Regions from separate parts of the Heyndrickxia sp. FSL W8-0423 genome, predicted to be linked through region 1. Evidence: riboswitches for the same ligand, from Rfam matches in the RefSeq annotation. Region 1 holds a riboswitch; the other holds the start of a gene.

Region 1 (7,974 bases):
CGCATTGGTGTAGGTACGAAACGAAAAACGGATAAGATTTTCCATAATCCCCGTAAATGGGTACAAATTCTTAAGATTGCACTAGATTTAATAAAATATGAATCGTCTTCTATTAATACAAGACTGTCAACATCCTCAGTAATCTGATATTTCAGTAATAGTGATTTTCCAGTTTCGCTTTGAAGTGATGCAAACTTGAAAAAGGCTTTAGGATCTCTTTTCATAATAAATTGCACACTGCTATTGCAAAAATTACAAACGCCGTCGAATAAAATAATCCCACCCATGTGATCACCCACTATTTTTTAGTCATTCAAGTAAGATAAGGATAACATATTAACTCATGTTTATAAGCAAAAAATATTGGGTAAATAATAATACTCCCATTTTTTAAAAATAGGAGTAATGATACATAAAGGTCTACGATTTTGGAACGTGCTCGAATATTTCCCCGCTTTCGAAAAAGTCAACTAACCGAGTTAGCCATTGATAGTAGCCTGACCATACTTTCATTTCTTTCAGTAGTTCATTAACGCTTGCTTCAACTTCTGGTGATAACTCTTCATGTTCCTTTAATAGGGAGAGTTCTCTGGATAATTTTTTTTCAAATATTTTATTGCGATTGATCGTTTTTCGCCAATTGGAGGTGAAGATAGAAATAAAGGTTTCGTAATAATCGGATTCGACATCATAAATATCTTTACGAACACCTTTTTCGAATACTTTTTCGGCAATATTGATATCAAGCATTTCGCGAACGACTTGGCTCATTCTTGTTTTACTCATGCCAGTTGCAGCAGATAGTTCATCAAGCGTCATCGGTTTCCGGTTCATATAAATAATACCTAGAACACGACCAACCGTAGTGGATACTCCATACGTACGCATATTATCTGCAATCTTCTCTATATATTGTTCTTTAGCTTGATTAATTAATTTCAATGGTTTCTCATCCATAGGTAGTAGGCTCCTTTCAACCACCTAATTTACTAAGTCAATGTATCATATTTTAGTGGAAAAATAAACAAGCAATACAGGGAGTATACTAAAGCATTAATAAGTAATAGTATGAATAATGTCGTTTTTAACAATATACACTCACGAATTTGCGTATAATCTATACAATATATAAAATTTGTAAACTTTTTATTTTATAAAGTGTGCGATACAATTGAAAGGTGAATAAATAAGTAAGTACTTTATGAAAATTGTGGAGGTGTCATCATTTTGCTTAAATTTGATCATGTAACAAAAGTGTATAAAGGTGGAAAGAAAGCAGTCTCAGATTTAAATTTAGAATTTAAACCAGGTGAGTTCATCGTTTTCATCGGTCCAAGTGGTTGCGGGAAAACGACAACGATGAAAATGATTAATCGCCTAATCGAACCGTCAAGTGGCACTATTTATATTAATGGAAAAAACATAATGGAAAAGGACCCAGTACAACTTAGAAGAGAAATTGGGTATGTTATTCAACAAATCGGTTTATTTCCTCACATGACCATACAACAAAACATATCACTCATACCAAAACTATTAAAATGGCCAGATGAGAAACGTCGGGCACGTGCCAAAGAGCTCCTCAAACTTGTTAACATGACAGAGGATTATTTAGATCGCTATCCACATGAGTTAAGCGGTGGACAACAACAACGTATCGGAGTTCTTCGTGCACTTGCAGCAGACCAACCATTAATTCTGATGGATGAACCGTTTGGAGCACTTGACCCTATTACAAGGGATTCCTTACAAGACGAATTCAAAAAGCTACAACAAACGCTCGGTAAGACAATTGTATTTGTAACGCATGATATGGATGAGGCTCTGAAACTAGCAGATCGTATTGTGATTATGAAAGATGGTCAATTGGTCCAAGTTGGTACTCCAGAAGAGATATTACGTGACCCAGCCAATGACTTTGTTGAAGAATTTATCGGTAAAGAACGTTTATTACAAGCAAGACCAAATATACAAACGGTTGAGCAAGTAATGAACTCTAACCCAATAACAATTACGGAAGATAAATCTCTATCAGAAGCGATTCAAATTATGAAAGAGAAACGCGTAGATTCTCTCCTCGTAGTCGATGGAAACCAAGTTTTAAAAGGATATATTGATGTAGAAATAATAGATCAAAATCGCAAGAAAATGGTTCAAGTAGCGGATGTATTAGAAACGGAAGTATTTGCTGTTGAAAAAGAAACATTAGTCCGAGATACGATTCGAAAAATATTAAAAATGGGAATGAAATATGTTCCTGTAGTCGATGGCCACAATCGTTTAGTGGGGATTGTAACTAGAGCTAGTTTAGTAGATATTGTCTACGATTCTATTTGGGGTGATGTACAAGAGGAGATTGAAACGAAAAATGTTGGCTAGGAGGGAGCTAGATGGATAGCATTATACAATTTTTAACTAGTAATTGGAGCGAGTTATTATTTAAAACATGGCAGCATTTCTATATTTCTATCATTGCTGTTTTCCTAGGAATAATTGTTGCCGTTCCGATAGGGATTGCTTTAACGAGAACACCGAAATTAGCAGGAGTAATCATGGGTATTGCTGGTGTCATCCAAACCTTTCCGAGTCTCGCTATTTTAGCCTTTTTTATTCCGATTCTAGGTGTTGGAAAGGTGCCTGCAATTGTTGCGTTATTTTTCTATTCAGTCCTACCCATCTTGAGAAACACATATATAGGTGTCAAAGGGATCGAACGAAACTTGCTTGAGGCAGGTCGCGGGATGGGTATGACTGGATGGGAACGGATTCGCTATGTCGAAATTCCATTAGCGATACCGGTTATTATGGCTGGTATTCGATTGTCTACCGTTTATTTAATTGGATGGGCAACACTTGCTGCCTTCATCGGTGCAGGTGGACTTGGTGACTATATATTTAGTGGACTTAATTTATATCAAACAGAGTTTATTATTGCAGGGGCAATCCCGGTAACAATTCTTGCTCTGCTTGTCGATCTCTTATTAGGAAAACTTGAAAATTGGGCAACACCGAAAGGGATACGTAAATTAGAACAAGCTGCATAAGGAAGGAGCATTAGTATGAAAAAACGAAAATGGTTTGTCGTCTTCGTTTTGTCAATCTCATTGATCATCAGTGGATGCTCTTTACCTGGTTTAAGTGCATCTTCAGATAAATCGATTTCGATAGGTATGGTGACAACAACAGAAACACAAATTCTTGGATATATGGAAAAATATATGATCGAACATTATACGGATTTAAAGGTGGATTTGGTGAACAATTTAGGTTCATCCATCGTTTTGCATAAAGCAATGCTTAACGGGGATGTTGATATCTCAGCTGCACGCTATACAGGTACCGATTTGCCGGGTGCTCTTGGGATGGATCCAGTGAACGATCCAAAAAAGGCATTAAAAATTGTTCAGAAAGAATTTGATAAACGTTTTGATCAAACATGGTTTGATTCATATGGATTCGCCAATTCGTATGCATTTACTGTAACGAAAGACTTTGCTGAAAAAAATAACATATCAAAAGTTTCCCAATTAGAACCAATGGTGAAAGACTTGAGTTTAGGTGTTGATAATTCATGGTTAAAACGAAAAGGGGATGGCTACGAAGGTTTTGTGAAGGAGTATGGCTTCGAATTCGGTCAAACCTTCCCAATGCAAATCGGTCTCGTTTATAAAGCAGTCCAAAGCGGAAAAATGGATGTTGTTTTAGCTTATACAACGGATGGCCGAATCAATGCATATAATCTTCAGGTACTGGAAGATGACAAACATTTCTTCCCACCTTACGACGCATCGCCTGTTGCTAGAAATGATGTATTAAAAAAACATCCTGAACTAAAAGGAATCTTACAAAAGCTGGTTGGAAAGATTAGTACGAAAAAAATGCAGCAATTGAATTATGAAAGCGATGGGAAAATGAAAGAGCCTTCTGTTGTTGCTAAAGAGTTTTTAGAGGAAAATAACTATTTTGAGTAAGACTGGAGGTGTGTGAATTGAATACGATACAAGGATTATTTGATTATTACGCTCACAATGGTGGATATGTTTGGGAACAGTTTTATCGACATTTTCTAATGTCAGCATACGGGGTAATTTTTGCTGCGATTGTTGCTATTCCGTTTGGAATCATCATTGCGCGATACCGCAGGCTTAGTACGTGGGTAATTTCACTTGCAAATATTATCCAAACGATTCCTGCCTTAGCGATGTTATCGGTCCTAATGTTAGTTATGGGGTTAGGAACAAATACAGTAGTCCTTTCATTATTTCTATATTCACTTTTGCCAATTTTAAAGAACACTTATACAGGAATTGTTAATGTCGATCAATTCTTGTTGGAGTCCGGAAAAGCGATGGGGATGACGAAATTTCAAATACTAAGAATGGTTGAGCTGCCACTTTCATTATCCGTTATTATGGCAGGTCTCAGAAACGCACTAGTTGTCGCAATTGGGATTGCAACAATCGGAACATTTGTCGGAGCAGGTGGACTAGGTGATATTATTGTCCGCGGTACGAATGTAACGAACGGTTCGTCCATAATATTGGCTGGAGCGATTCCGACTGCATTAATGGCAGTTGCTGCAGACTTTTTGATGGGCTGGCTGGAACGAATCCTATCTCCTGTGAAAAAGAAAAAAGAAGTAAAATTAGAAATGAAGGAAGCTGCATAATATGGAACAGAGGGTGTAGACCAACAACAAGACTTATAATTCAGATAAAAAAAGTCAGAATTAATCTTGACATATTAAATGTTCAAATATTATTATTAATACAATTAAATAATTCTTATCCAGAGAAGCCGAGGGACTGGCCCGAAGAAGCTTCAGCAACCTCTACTTAGGTAGAAAGGTGCTAATTCCAGCAAGCATTCGCTTGGAAGATAAGAGATGACGCATTGAGGAGTCCTCTTTTCTTTTTGAAAAGGGGACTTTTTGCTTGAAAAATTTTATAAGAAAGAAGGTTAGTGATATGAGTAAAGTAGTAATTTTATGTGGGAGCCCATCTGATAAGTCCAAAACAGATCTTGTGTTGAAACATGTTCAATTTTTATTAGAGAAAGAAGGGATTTCTGTTTCGTATGCTTCAGTTGTCGATTTCTCACCTTTAGATTTAGTAAATAGCCGTTATGACAGTCCGGATATTAATCATTTGGCACAAACGATTATAAATGCAGATGGCGTCATTATCGGATCACCTGTGTATAAAGCATCCTACACAGGTGTATTAAAGACATTAATTGATTTATTGCCTGAAAGAATACTTAAGGGAAAACCTGTTTTTCCTGTAATGGTAGGAGGCAGTGGTGCGCACTTACTCGCTCTAGATTATGCATTAAAACCACTCATAACAACATTAAAGGGAAATCCTTTACAAGGAATTTATATTTTAGAAAGTGCTATTGACAAATCCAATAAACGAAATCCTCTGACACATATTGAGTCGATTCAACGATTATCTGAGCAGGTTGACGGATTTGTTAAGTCGATTAAACAGCTCAAACAATTTACAGCGCAATCTTTGTAAAAAATTTAGGAGGTCTGAAAATGGTAAAAAAAAGAATCTATTTGAATGCTTTTGATATGAATTGTGCAGGTCATCAATCCCCTGGTTTATGGTCACACCCAGAAGATCGCTCCTCTACTTATAAAGATGCAGAATATTGGACTCATCTTGCGCAGGTCTTGGAAAAGGGTTGTTTTGATGCGATATTCTTAGCTGATGTGTTAGGTACTTATGATGTTTATCAAGGCTCAAGGGATCCTGCAGTTCGCCAAGGTGCACAAGTACCGGTAAACGATCCGGCATTTGTCGTTCCAATAATGGCTCAAGTAACAAAACATCTAGGATTTGGATTAACAGCTTCAACAAGCTACGAACATCCATATACGTTTGCCAGGAGAATCTCTACTTTAGATCATTTAACGAAAGGGCGTATCGGCTGGAATGTTGTTACCTCCTATTTAAATAGTGCTGCATTAAATATCGGCCTTGATAAACAGCTTAGTCATGATAATAGATACGATATTGCTGATGAATATATGGATGTTGTCTACAAATTATGGGAAGCGAGTTGGGAGGATGACGCCGTTATTGTAGATAAAGAGAAGGGGATCTATACGAATCCGAGTAAAGTTCATGATATTGAACACGAGGGTACGTATTATAAAGTTCCAGGTGCGCATTTATGTGAACCATCACCTCAAAGAACACCTGTTATCTTTCAAGCGGGTGCATCTTCTAGAGGCAGAAAATTTGCGGCAAAGCATGCAGAGCTAGTTTTCATTGGCGCAACTACAATGGAAAGTACGAAAAAGACAGTTCAAGCTTTTCGGGAAGAAGCTATTAAAGCTGGAAGAAAACCAGAAGAAATAAAAATTCTAACTCTTATTACCCCAATTGTCGCCCCGACACAAGAAGAAGCAGAAGCGAAATATAATGAATACAAAAAATACGCGAGCTACGAAGGTGCACTAGCATTAGTTGGCGGATGGACTGGACTCAATTTAGAGGAACTTAATCCACAAGAGAAAATTCAATATGTGAAAAACGATGCTATTCAGTCAGCATTGAAGTCATACTCAGAGTTTACTGTAGAAGAAGTAGCAGAATTTGTTGGGGTTGGTGGATTAGGTCCAGTTATTGTCGGCTCTCCAACGAAAGTTGCGGACTCATTAGAGGAATGGGTAGAAGTAACGGGAGTAGATGGTTTTAATATAGCTTATGCGATTACGCCTGGAACCTTTGAGGATTTCGTAGAATTTGTCATACCAATTCTACAAGAGCGTGGATTAGTCAGAAAAAAATATGAAGAAGGGACATTCCGGAAAAAATTATTTGGAAATGATTTTTTACATGAACATCATCCAGCTAGACAACATCGAAATAGGAGAATACCTGTTTAAAATATGAAAAACCTTATTCTCGTAAACTACGAAATAAGGTTTTTCATATTTTACTATTAGCACTAGAATTGGCTGAAATAAAAGCCATTTTGAAACGCCTATTCCGCTTGGTGGATTGAATGTTTAAAAAGAAGGATTATTTTATAGATTATCGAAGTTTTATATATCAAAGGATTTTTTGAAATTATCTTTTTGTATTTGGAGGGTATTGATGAATAAACAAGTATTAGAGACCATAGTTGATTGTATGGCTGCAAATATAGAAATGCGGGATATTCAAAGGATACAAACAAAGCATCGTATGAAACTAGTTGAGTTTTGGGAAATTGAAAAAGGGGATAAGGTCCTTGAAATAGGCTGCGGTCAAGGGGATACAACAGCAGTGCTTGCCTATTATGTAGGAGAAAGTGGTCTAGTTCAAGGAGTAGATATTGGTTCTGAATCTTACGGTAGTCCGGTATCATTAGGTGATTCTGCAATGTATTTAACACATTCAAAGTTAGGTAAGCAGATTAATATGAACTTTAATGTGGATATACTGTCCCCTGAAATAGATTTTCCAGATGGATATTTTGATTGTATCGTATTATCACATTGCTCGTGGTATTTAAAGTCAAAAAAAGAATTATTTGAAATACTGAGCAAAATTAAAAAATGGGGAAAAAAATTATGTTTTGCAGAATGGGATACAAACATTCATAAAATTGAACAGTATTCTCATTTTTTATCTATTCTTATTCAAGCACAACTTGAGTCGTTTAAGGACAACAGTGAATCAAATGTACGAACATTATTTACCCCAAATGAAATAATAAAAATCGCAAAACATGCTGGTTGGACAATCACGAATGAAACATCTATTTTTTCCCCAGATATACAAGATGGTCAATGGGAAATACATAATGTTTTAACAGAATTTGATGAAGAACTACAAAAAAATGGTGAACTACCTATAAAGCTTAAAGAACTCCTTCAATCTGAAAAAAACATGCTAGAAGAGCATATTAAAGTAAATAAAATTATTCCTTTGTCAGTCTATGCTTTTACAGCAAACTAAATGTAAATTAGAAAAA
Region 2 (7,974 bases), 2.2 Mb from region 1:
TCTTTGCTATGATAGATCTTTATAATTTTTTCGTATGTCTTATTATCTTTATCTTTCGAACGTGCGGCAATAATATTGATATAAGGTTTTACCGAATCACTATTGGGATCCTCTAAATAAATGGATTCTTTCGTAATATTCAGTCCGGCTTGGCCCGCCACACCATTATTAATTACCGACGCTGCAACATCTTTTAATACTCGTGGAGTCTGTTGTGCAACAACAGGGGTAATCTTTAACTTTTTTGGATTATCTATGATTCCAGTTGGATCACCGAAAAGGCCGAAATCATCTTTCAATTTGATTAAACCCGCTGATTGTAACAATAATAAGGCTCGTGCCTGGTTAGACGGATCATTTGGAATAGCAATCTCTCCGCCTGCAGGAATTTCCTTTGGTGATTTGTATTTGTCTGAAAACATACCCATAGGAGCAATTTGTGTTGTTCCAATTGGTGTAATATCTAATTTATGTTCTTCTTTGAATTGATTTAAGAAAGCAATATGTTGAAATGCATTTAAATCGATGTCTCCATCTGCTAATGCCTGGTTAGGGATCGTATAATCCGAGAACTCTTTTAACTTAATCGTAATCCCTTCTTTTTTTGCTTTTTCCTTAATAATATCCCACATTTGTCCATCCGACCCGGTTACACCAATGGTCACCACTTTAGAGTTGCCACTCGTTTCTTTTCCGCAAGCAGCTAAAAGGGAAAAGATAAATACTGCAATAACACTTAATAAAATTGTCTTTTTCACATTGTTTCCTCTTTTCTTCTGATGTTTTGTATTATTCATTATCTTCGCAAGAAAATTTTTGCTAGATAGTTTCCAATGAATTGAGCAATTTGAACAAGGATAATCAATAGCACGACCGTAACAATCATGACAGATTTATCAAATCGCTGATAACCATATGTCATTGCTAAATCTCCGAGACCTCCGCCACCAACAGTTCCAGCCATGGCGGAGAAATCGATTAATCCTACTGTAATAAAGGTTATACCAAGGATTAATGGTCCTAATGCTTCTCGAATTAATACGCCAAAAATAATTTGAAGTTTACTGGCACCCATCGCTTTTGCCGCCTCGATGATTCCAGGATCGATAGACACTAAATTATTCTCGACAACGCGAGCAATTCCAAAGGATGCTGCAATAGTCATCGGAAAAATGGCAGCGGCCGTTCCGATAGTTGACCCCATCACAGCACGGGTCAAAGGACTAATCGCTACTAAAAAAATAATGAATGGAATTGGCCGAATAATATTAATTAAGATATTAAGAATCGTAGAAACCGTTTGATTCTCTAAAATATTCCCCTTTCTTGTCACAAAAAGGAGCAACCCAATGATTGAGCCAAATATTGTTGCAAAAATCAGTGTAAAAATAACCATTGTTATCGTTTGACCGGATGCTTGGAATATCCTTGGCCAAAATGTACTCCAATCAACTTGCATGACTTGTAACCTCCTGCACTTCTACATATTGTTGCAAATGATTAACAGCTCTTCCTATCTCTACTTGATTCCCTTGTAACTCAACAATTAAATTACCAAAGAGAACTTCCTGTATTTCGCTAATATTTCCATAAAGAATATTTACATCTACTTCAAAGGACTTTGCAATGTTTGATAGCAATGGTTTACTCGTCTCTTCACCGGTAAAAATAATCCGGTATAGATGACTAGACTTATTTCCGCACAATTTTTCAAAAAGTTGCGGTGAGATTTTGTCGTTTAGGACGGAGCTAATAAAGTTTTTTGTTGTTTTAGTTGTAGGATTAGTAAAAAGATTAAAGACGCTACCTTCTTCAATCACTCGTCCATTCTCCATCACAGCAACACGATCACATATCGTTCGAATAACTTGCATTTCATGAGTAATCAATAGTATCGTCACATTATATTCCTCATTTACCCTCTTCAATAGTGTCAAAATATCGCTCGTTGTTTCCGGATCAAGAGCCGATGTCGCTTCATCACAAATTAAAATGTCTGGTGAAGTGGCTAGTGCTCTCGCAATTCCCACCCTCTGCTTTTGTCCTCCTGACAGTTGTTCAGGATAATAATTTGCTTTATCAGCTAACCCGACAAATTGCAACAGTTCCGTTACTCTTCTATTAATCTCCTGTTTCGGCACTTTTGCTATTTTTAACGGATAGGCAACATTTCCGAACACCGTTCTTGAGTTAAATAGATTAAAGGTTTGGAAGATCATTCCGATTCTTTGTCTCATCTTTCGAAGTTCCTTCTCTGATAGGGAGAGATTTTCTTGTTCGTTAACAATTACCTTTCCTGATGTTGGCCTTTCTAAAAGATTTACCAGTCGAAGCAAAGTACTTTTTCCAGCACCACTAAAACCAATTACACCAAATATTTCACCCTTTTCGATTGAAAGAGAAACATCCTGCACAGCTGCCACTTCTCTGCCTTTTGACTGAAACACTTTGCTTACACCTTCAAATTTAATCATGTTGCTTGATCCTCCCTTTCAATAAATAAAAAACCCTTCTTCTTATCCAAGAACAGATAAGAAGAAGGGTTCGTATAAACTAACCAATCTACTTCTTATCTTTCGAATCGAAAAAACCCCGATTCGCAGGAATTAGCACGGTATTTGCATAAATGCAAACCCGTTGCCGAGGCTTCAAAGGGCCAGTCCCTCCACCTCTCTGGATAAGTCATAGTCATTTTATTTAATTTTGTAATTTAATAGTCTTAATATTATTTCGAAAAATATAATAAGTCAATAGCCTTTTAAAAATTTGTTAAATTTATTTAGCTGAACTTATACAATTAGAAAAAGTACGACTAAATAACACTATTTTTAACAGCGGGGCTGTCACTTACGTCCGGATCAACAATTGCTGTAATAGGCAAAGTGGTTGGAGATAAATCACCGTTTAGTTCTCCAAAAGCTTGGTTTCGCTTATAAGCCGTAAATTGATCAATTGATTGAACTGGCCCAGCGTTTATAACAGAGGAGTTATCGACTGAATTAATTTTAAATCCGAGAAGATTAACAACCATAGGTGTGAAAAAAAACATACATGTCACTCCTTATTTACGAAATCAAACTAAACAATACTATTTTTAACTGCAGGACTATCAATGAAATCTGAGTCTAACACGGATGAAACAGGTAAGATTATCCGAACCCCATCACCGTTTTGTTCTCCAATTCCTTGATTCCTTTTATAGGCGACAAAAATATCTAATAGCTGGCATTGCCCGATATTTAATACCGCTGTGTGATCTATTGAATTCAGTTTAAAGGTCTGAAGATTAATCACTGCTGGTGCAAATAACATATTCGTACCTCCTATGTTTTATATCAGACCATCGACCTAAAGGGACAGGGTTAATTGATTATATGCCTTTTGTGCGAAAGAAGTCTTCAATATCGTCATCAATTGTAAAACTTTTAGAGGATATAACAGTGGTACGATCTGATAAAAGTTGACCAATTGGTTGGTTTTTCTTTGCAACCACTCTTCTGCCAACGATAACTGCAGATCCTAGAGTAATTGCACTCGAATGGTCACAACTATTGATTTTCAATTCACTAAGATTAATTTGAATAGGTTCAAAGACCATGATTCCATTTCCCTTTCTTTATTCATTTGGACCATTTTGTTTATCTTTCACACTTGGTATCCAAGAATTTGCGTTTCGTTTAAACAAAATTGATTTGGCTTGACACCTATCCTCCCTTCAAGTGAACCCTTTATAAAATTTATATTCTTCATACTCCAAAGAAGAACCTTATATTTATCTTATCTTTTTGTTCACTTTATTTTTTAGGGCTACATAATTTCCATTGAGTGTAAAATCATGACTGACTTATCCTTACCTTCGTCCCAATCGGTACTATTTTAGATAGGGATAAAACATCTTGGTTATACATTCTAATGCAACCATGGGAGACCAGTTTCCCGATTGATGCAGGATTATTCGTTCCATGAATTCCGTAATGTGGTTTTGATAGTCCCATCCACATTACTCCAAATGGTCCGCCCGGATTTGGCTGCTTATTAATGATTCTATACGTACCCTTCGGCGTTGGTGTTAACATTTTCCCCACTCCGATTGGATAGATTTTAACTACCCGGCCGTTATTCAAAAGTGCTAAGCGACGCTTAGATGTAGACACATGTATTTCATATACCATTCGTACCACCTCCTATACCACCATATGAATCATTACATTTTGTTGCCTACCGTATTTTTTTGATAAAATTAAAGGAAGAAATAAAAAAGGAGATATGATGATATGAGTACTACGGAAATAAAAGACTTACAAGCGGAATTGATTCACTTAAAAGAAAAGAACAAACAACTCTATGAAAACAATGTATTGACCGGAATGAAAATCAAAGTCGATGAATTTCTTGCTTCTTTTGAAGATTATTTTAGAGAGAGAGGATTTGTTGTTAGGACAAGTCACCATTCAGTCACGGCTGCTTATGATTCATTAGAATTTAAGGCCTTTACTAATGACGGAAATGATATTTTTATCATGAAAGATAGAGAGCAAATCGCTTCTATTTCTGTTAAATATAATACTCCTAATCAGTCAGCTTCCTATACGTTTGATCATATGATTGACCAGCTTAAATGGGAGATTAAAAAGGAACAAACACTTTCAAGTTATTTGGAAACACCTGAGTATTTTTATACCGGAAGTGAGTTTGGACGTCGTTATGAACATCCATTAGCCGTTTTAGATAGTATTTTTCATGTTTAAAAAGCTTTCGTAATAGACCGTTCCTTTCCGCTACAGGCACTTGCTTTCCGCAGGGCTGGTGATGAGCCTCCTCGTCGCTTCGCTCCCTGCGGGGTCTCATCTTTCCAGCTAATCCTGCAGGAGTCAAGTGCCTTCCGCTTCAATCCACTCTGCGCTTTTATTACCGTTAGAAGTAACAATATTTTTTAGAAATTAGCCTATTGAAACAATAAATAGTGTGGTTTCTTACGAGGAATATTTATTATCATAAAGTGAAAATATTCCTCTCAATTCATTTTTTTAATCATTTAGAAAAATGTCCAGTTTAGTAGAGTGATCCTGAACGATTTTTGAACTGGTTCGAAAGTTTATTTTCTCATGAAACAATGGTCCATCAAAAACAAATGTATGGTATTCACCCGATTCACCCATCGGACATACATCATACGTTTGAATTTCCTTCCAAAATTCTTTATCGATTCGTTTTCCAAGCCATTTATCCGGAACTTGATTATGCATCGTTCTGATAACTATTGCTTGGTAACCTGTATCGATAAAAGTAGAAAGCGCGCAAATGGCATTCTCTTGTCTCATCCATAATGGGTAAAGAGCTTCAAGTTCCGCGCCTTCCGCTAATTTTTCGCCCCATTCCCGATGTCCATCTAAGTATAAATCACCAAAGGCAATAGCATCTAATTGGTAAATTTCCTTTAGCTTTATTATTTCTCTGTGGAAGTCATCCGTATAGCTATCGAAAGAACAATGTATAATGTAGACTGGAATCCGAAGCGATTTTGCTTGCGCTTCGATTAATTCGATTCTTTCCCCATGCGCAAAGGTTAAGCCCGTTTCCTTCGGAGCAGTAGTAACAAGACAAGCTATTTCATACCCTTGTTTCACCAATTCATACAATGCTTGACAACTGTCTTTCCCTCCACTCCAAGAAAGAGCAACTCGTTTTCCCAAGATCCATCTCCCCTTTTAGTTAGGCTAATTAAAGTGTAGCACGCAAACAACCAATTACTTATTTCTTTGCATACTTCTCCTGAAATCCATATTCCAACATAGCGGTGGAATCATTCCATACATCTTCTTTCGAAGAATGCAACACGACTGAAATCAGCTTTTTCCCATTTCTGGAAGCAGATGATACTAAACAGTGACCAGCTTCATCTGTAAATCCTGTTTTTATCCCATCTGCTCCATTAAAATAATGTTTGCTGCTCCGATTCACAAGCTCATTACGATTATAAAAAGTTTCAGACGAACCTTTATACACCTCTTCACTGACGATCTCCCGAAATTCCTTAAACTTTCTTGCTTCCCTTGCAATCTTTGCCAAATCTTCCGCAGTCGAATAATGATTAGGATTATGTAGTCCATGAGGATTGACGAAATGTGAATGGGTTGCTCCGATTTGCTTTGCTCTCACATTCATTAATTTAGCAAAATAGTCTAATGCAGCCTCTGAAGACATATTTGGCTGGTTACTATCCTTTTTGGCGATATAGACAGCAACTGCCCTTGCTGCATCATTTCCGGAAGGGAGTAACATCGCTCGTAATAACACTCCGAGCGGCAGCACCTGACCAGGTTTCAGACCGGCAGAACTTTCCTCACGCTCCCTTAATAATATTTCATTTCCTATCTGTATTGGATCATTTACATTCGTCTTCTCTAAAGCAATTAGTGCGGTTAATATTTTCGTCGTACTTGCAGGGTATAGACGCTCATTTGCATTTTTAGCATACAGGATTTTTCCACTATTCTCATCCATCAATACACCTGCCTTTCCTTTAATCAAATTTCTATCAGATTGAATATGTAGACCGAATGGTTTTTTCAAATACTCAGGATATTTATATAAAATGCCGCTTATAAAAAGGATAATACATAGAATAAGAAACTTTTTCACCACTAACACCTCTTAATAAAAAATCGTTTTCTTTACTATAAAACGTGAAGCTTAAGTGGTTTGTAAATATTTCTTAAGTCTTTCTTAAGGAAAAAAAATCACCTATTCAATATAGGCGATTTGATTTAAAGGGAGTGTAATAGTGAATTTCGTTTCTTGTTTATTACTCGTTACTTCTATATGACCATCATGCTGTTCGACTATACTTTTCGTAATAGCCAGTCCAAGTCCCGAACCACCAGTGTCTAATGAGCGGGATTTCTCGACTCGATAAAACCTGTCAAAAATATATGGAAGGTCAGCAGAGGAAATCGGTTCCCCATAATTAGTGACCTCGACTATAGCCTGGCCATCCATTTTTTTAGCCCTTAACAAAATTTTCTTACCCTCTTTCCCATACTTCATCCCATTAGAGATTAAATTTTCAAATACCCTCACTAATTTATCCGCATCCGCTTTAATCATAATATTTTCATCTACAGCGATAAAATTAATCGCCATATCTGCCTCTTCAAGAATCGGAATAAACTGAGCGGTAATTTGAGATAACAGCTGAATTAAGTCAATTTCGATTTTTTCTAACCGTTGAGTACCAAAGTTTACACGCGTGTATTCAAATAAATCACTAACCATTCGTTCTAGGTTCATAGCCTTTTCATACGCGATATTCACGTAATAACGAAGCTCGACCTCATCTTTATAGCGATCCTCTTCAATTAAACGCAAGTACCCCATAATTGATGTTAGAGGGGTCCTGAGATCATGTGAGACATTCGTAATTAATTCGTTCTTCCCTTGTACTGCCCGCCGCTCCTCTTGTATTGAATGGTGCAATTGTTCGGAAATCCGATTAATATTACCTGCCATTTCCCCTAATTCATTATTTGAATAAACGGGAACTTGAAAATCAAGTTCTCCTTCGGATATTTTTTTCGTCCCCTCCAACACCTTATTAAAGTCCCTGCCCCATCCTCTACTAAGGATGAGTACAAATAAGATAAATAAAAGAAAGTAGATGAACATTCCCAAATATGCATAACCGTATTTTTGATCGAATCGATAAAAACTGTATAATACACGATAAGGAATAACCGACATATTTTTTAAAATATATAAAATGACAAAAAGGATCGCAAAAACAATTGTAGATAAAACTAAGCTGCTTAGAATAAGGAGCATAATCTTTCCTTGTATTTGATTAATCAACCTATTCTTCAATCTTGTAACCGACCCCCCATACGGTTTTGATCAATTTATAACCTAATTCCTTCTCCAGCTTATCTCTTAGATGACTAATATGAACCATTACCGTATTATTAGATGCAAAATATT

Evidence for each region. Region 1 has a riboswitch for S-adenosylmethionine ahead of ssuE (NADPH-dependent FMN reductase). Riboswitches for the same ligand answer to the same signal wherever they lie in the genome.
Region 2: linked by a shared signal. The riboswitch ahead of MKY81_RS02855 (methionine ABC transporter ATP-binding protein) and the one ahead of ssuE (NADPH-dependent FMN reductase) in region 1 are both predicted to bind S-adenosylmethionine.

Annotation. Positions count from the first base shown of each region.
Region 1 is NZ_JBBPBE010000001.1:2,754,161-2,762,134, forward strand. It holds gene MKY81_RS13975 (thiol-disulfide oxidoreductase DCC family protein) at 1-287, opposite strand, end outside; gene MKY81_RS13980 (GbsR/MarR family transcriptional regulator) at 421-957, opposite strand; gene MKY81_RS13985 (betaine/proline/choline family ABC transporter ATP-binding protein) at 1,228-2,379, shown strand; gene MKY81_RS13990 (ABC transporter permease) at 2,391-3,044, shown strand; gene MKY81_RS13995 (osmoprotectant ABC transporter substrate-binding protein) at 3,054-3,971, shown strand; gene MKY81_RS14000 (ABC transporter permease) at 3,989-4,669, shown strand; SAM riboswitch class I at 4,782-4,885, shown strand; gene ssuE (NADPH-dependent FMN reductase) at 4,968-5,522, shown strand; gene MKY81_RS14010 (LLM class flavin-dependent oxidoreductase) at 5,543-6,901, shown strand; gene MKY81_RS14015 (class I SAM-dependent methyltransferase) at 7,113-7,958, shown strand.
Region 2 is NZ_JBBPBE010000001.1:584,650-592,623, forward strand. It holds gene MKY81_RS02845 (MetQ/NlpA family ABC transporter substrate-binding protein) at 1-758, opposite strand, end outside; gene MKY81_RS02850 (methionine ABC transporter permease) at 797-1,459, opposite strand; gene MKY81_RS02855 (methionine ABC transporter ATP-binding protein) at 1,449-2,474, opposite strand; SAM riboswitch class I at 2,567-2,684, opposite strand; gene MKY81_RS02860 (spore germination protein) at 2,813-3,049, opposite strand; gene MKY81_RS02865 (hypothetical protein) at 3,079-3,312, opposite strand; gene MKY81_RS02870 (hypothetical protein) at 3,371-3,598, opposite strand; gene MKY81_RS02875 (L,D-transpeptidase) at 3,834-4,172, opposite strand; gene MKY81_RS02880 (hypothetical protein) at 4,275-4,748, shown strand; gene MKY81_RS02885 (Dph6-related ATP pyrophosphatase) at 5,028-5,693, opposite strand; gene MKY81_RS02890 (D-alanyl-D-alanine carboxypeptidase family protein) at 5,752-6,642, opposite strand; gene MKY81_RS02895 (sensor histidine kinase) at 6,745-7,860, opposite strand; gene MKY81_RS02900 (response regulator transcription factor) at 7,850-7,974, opposite strand, start outside.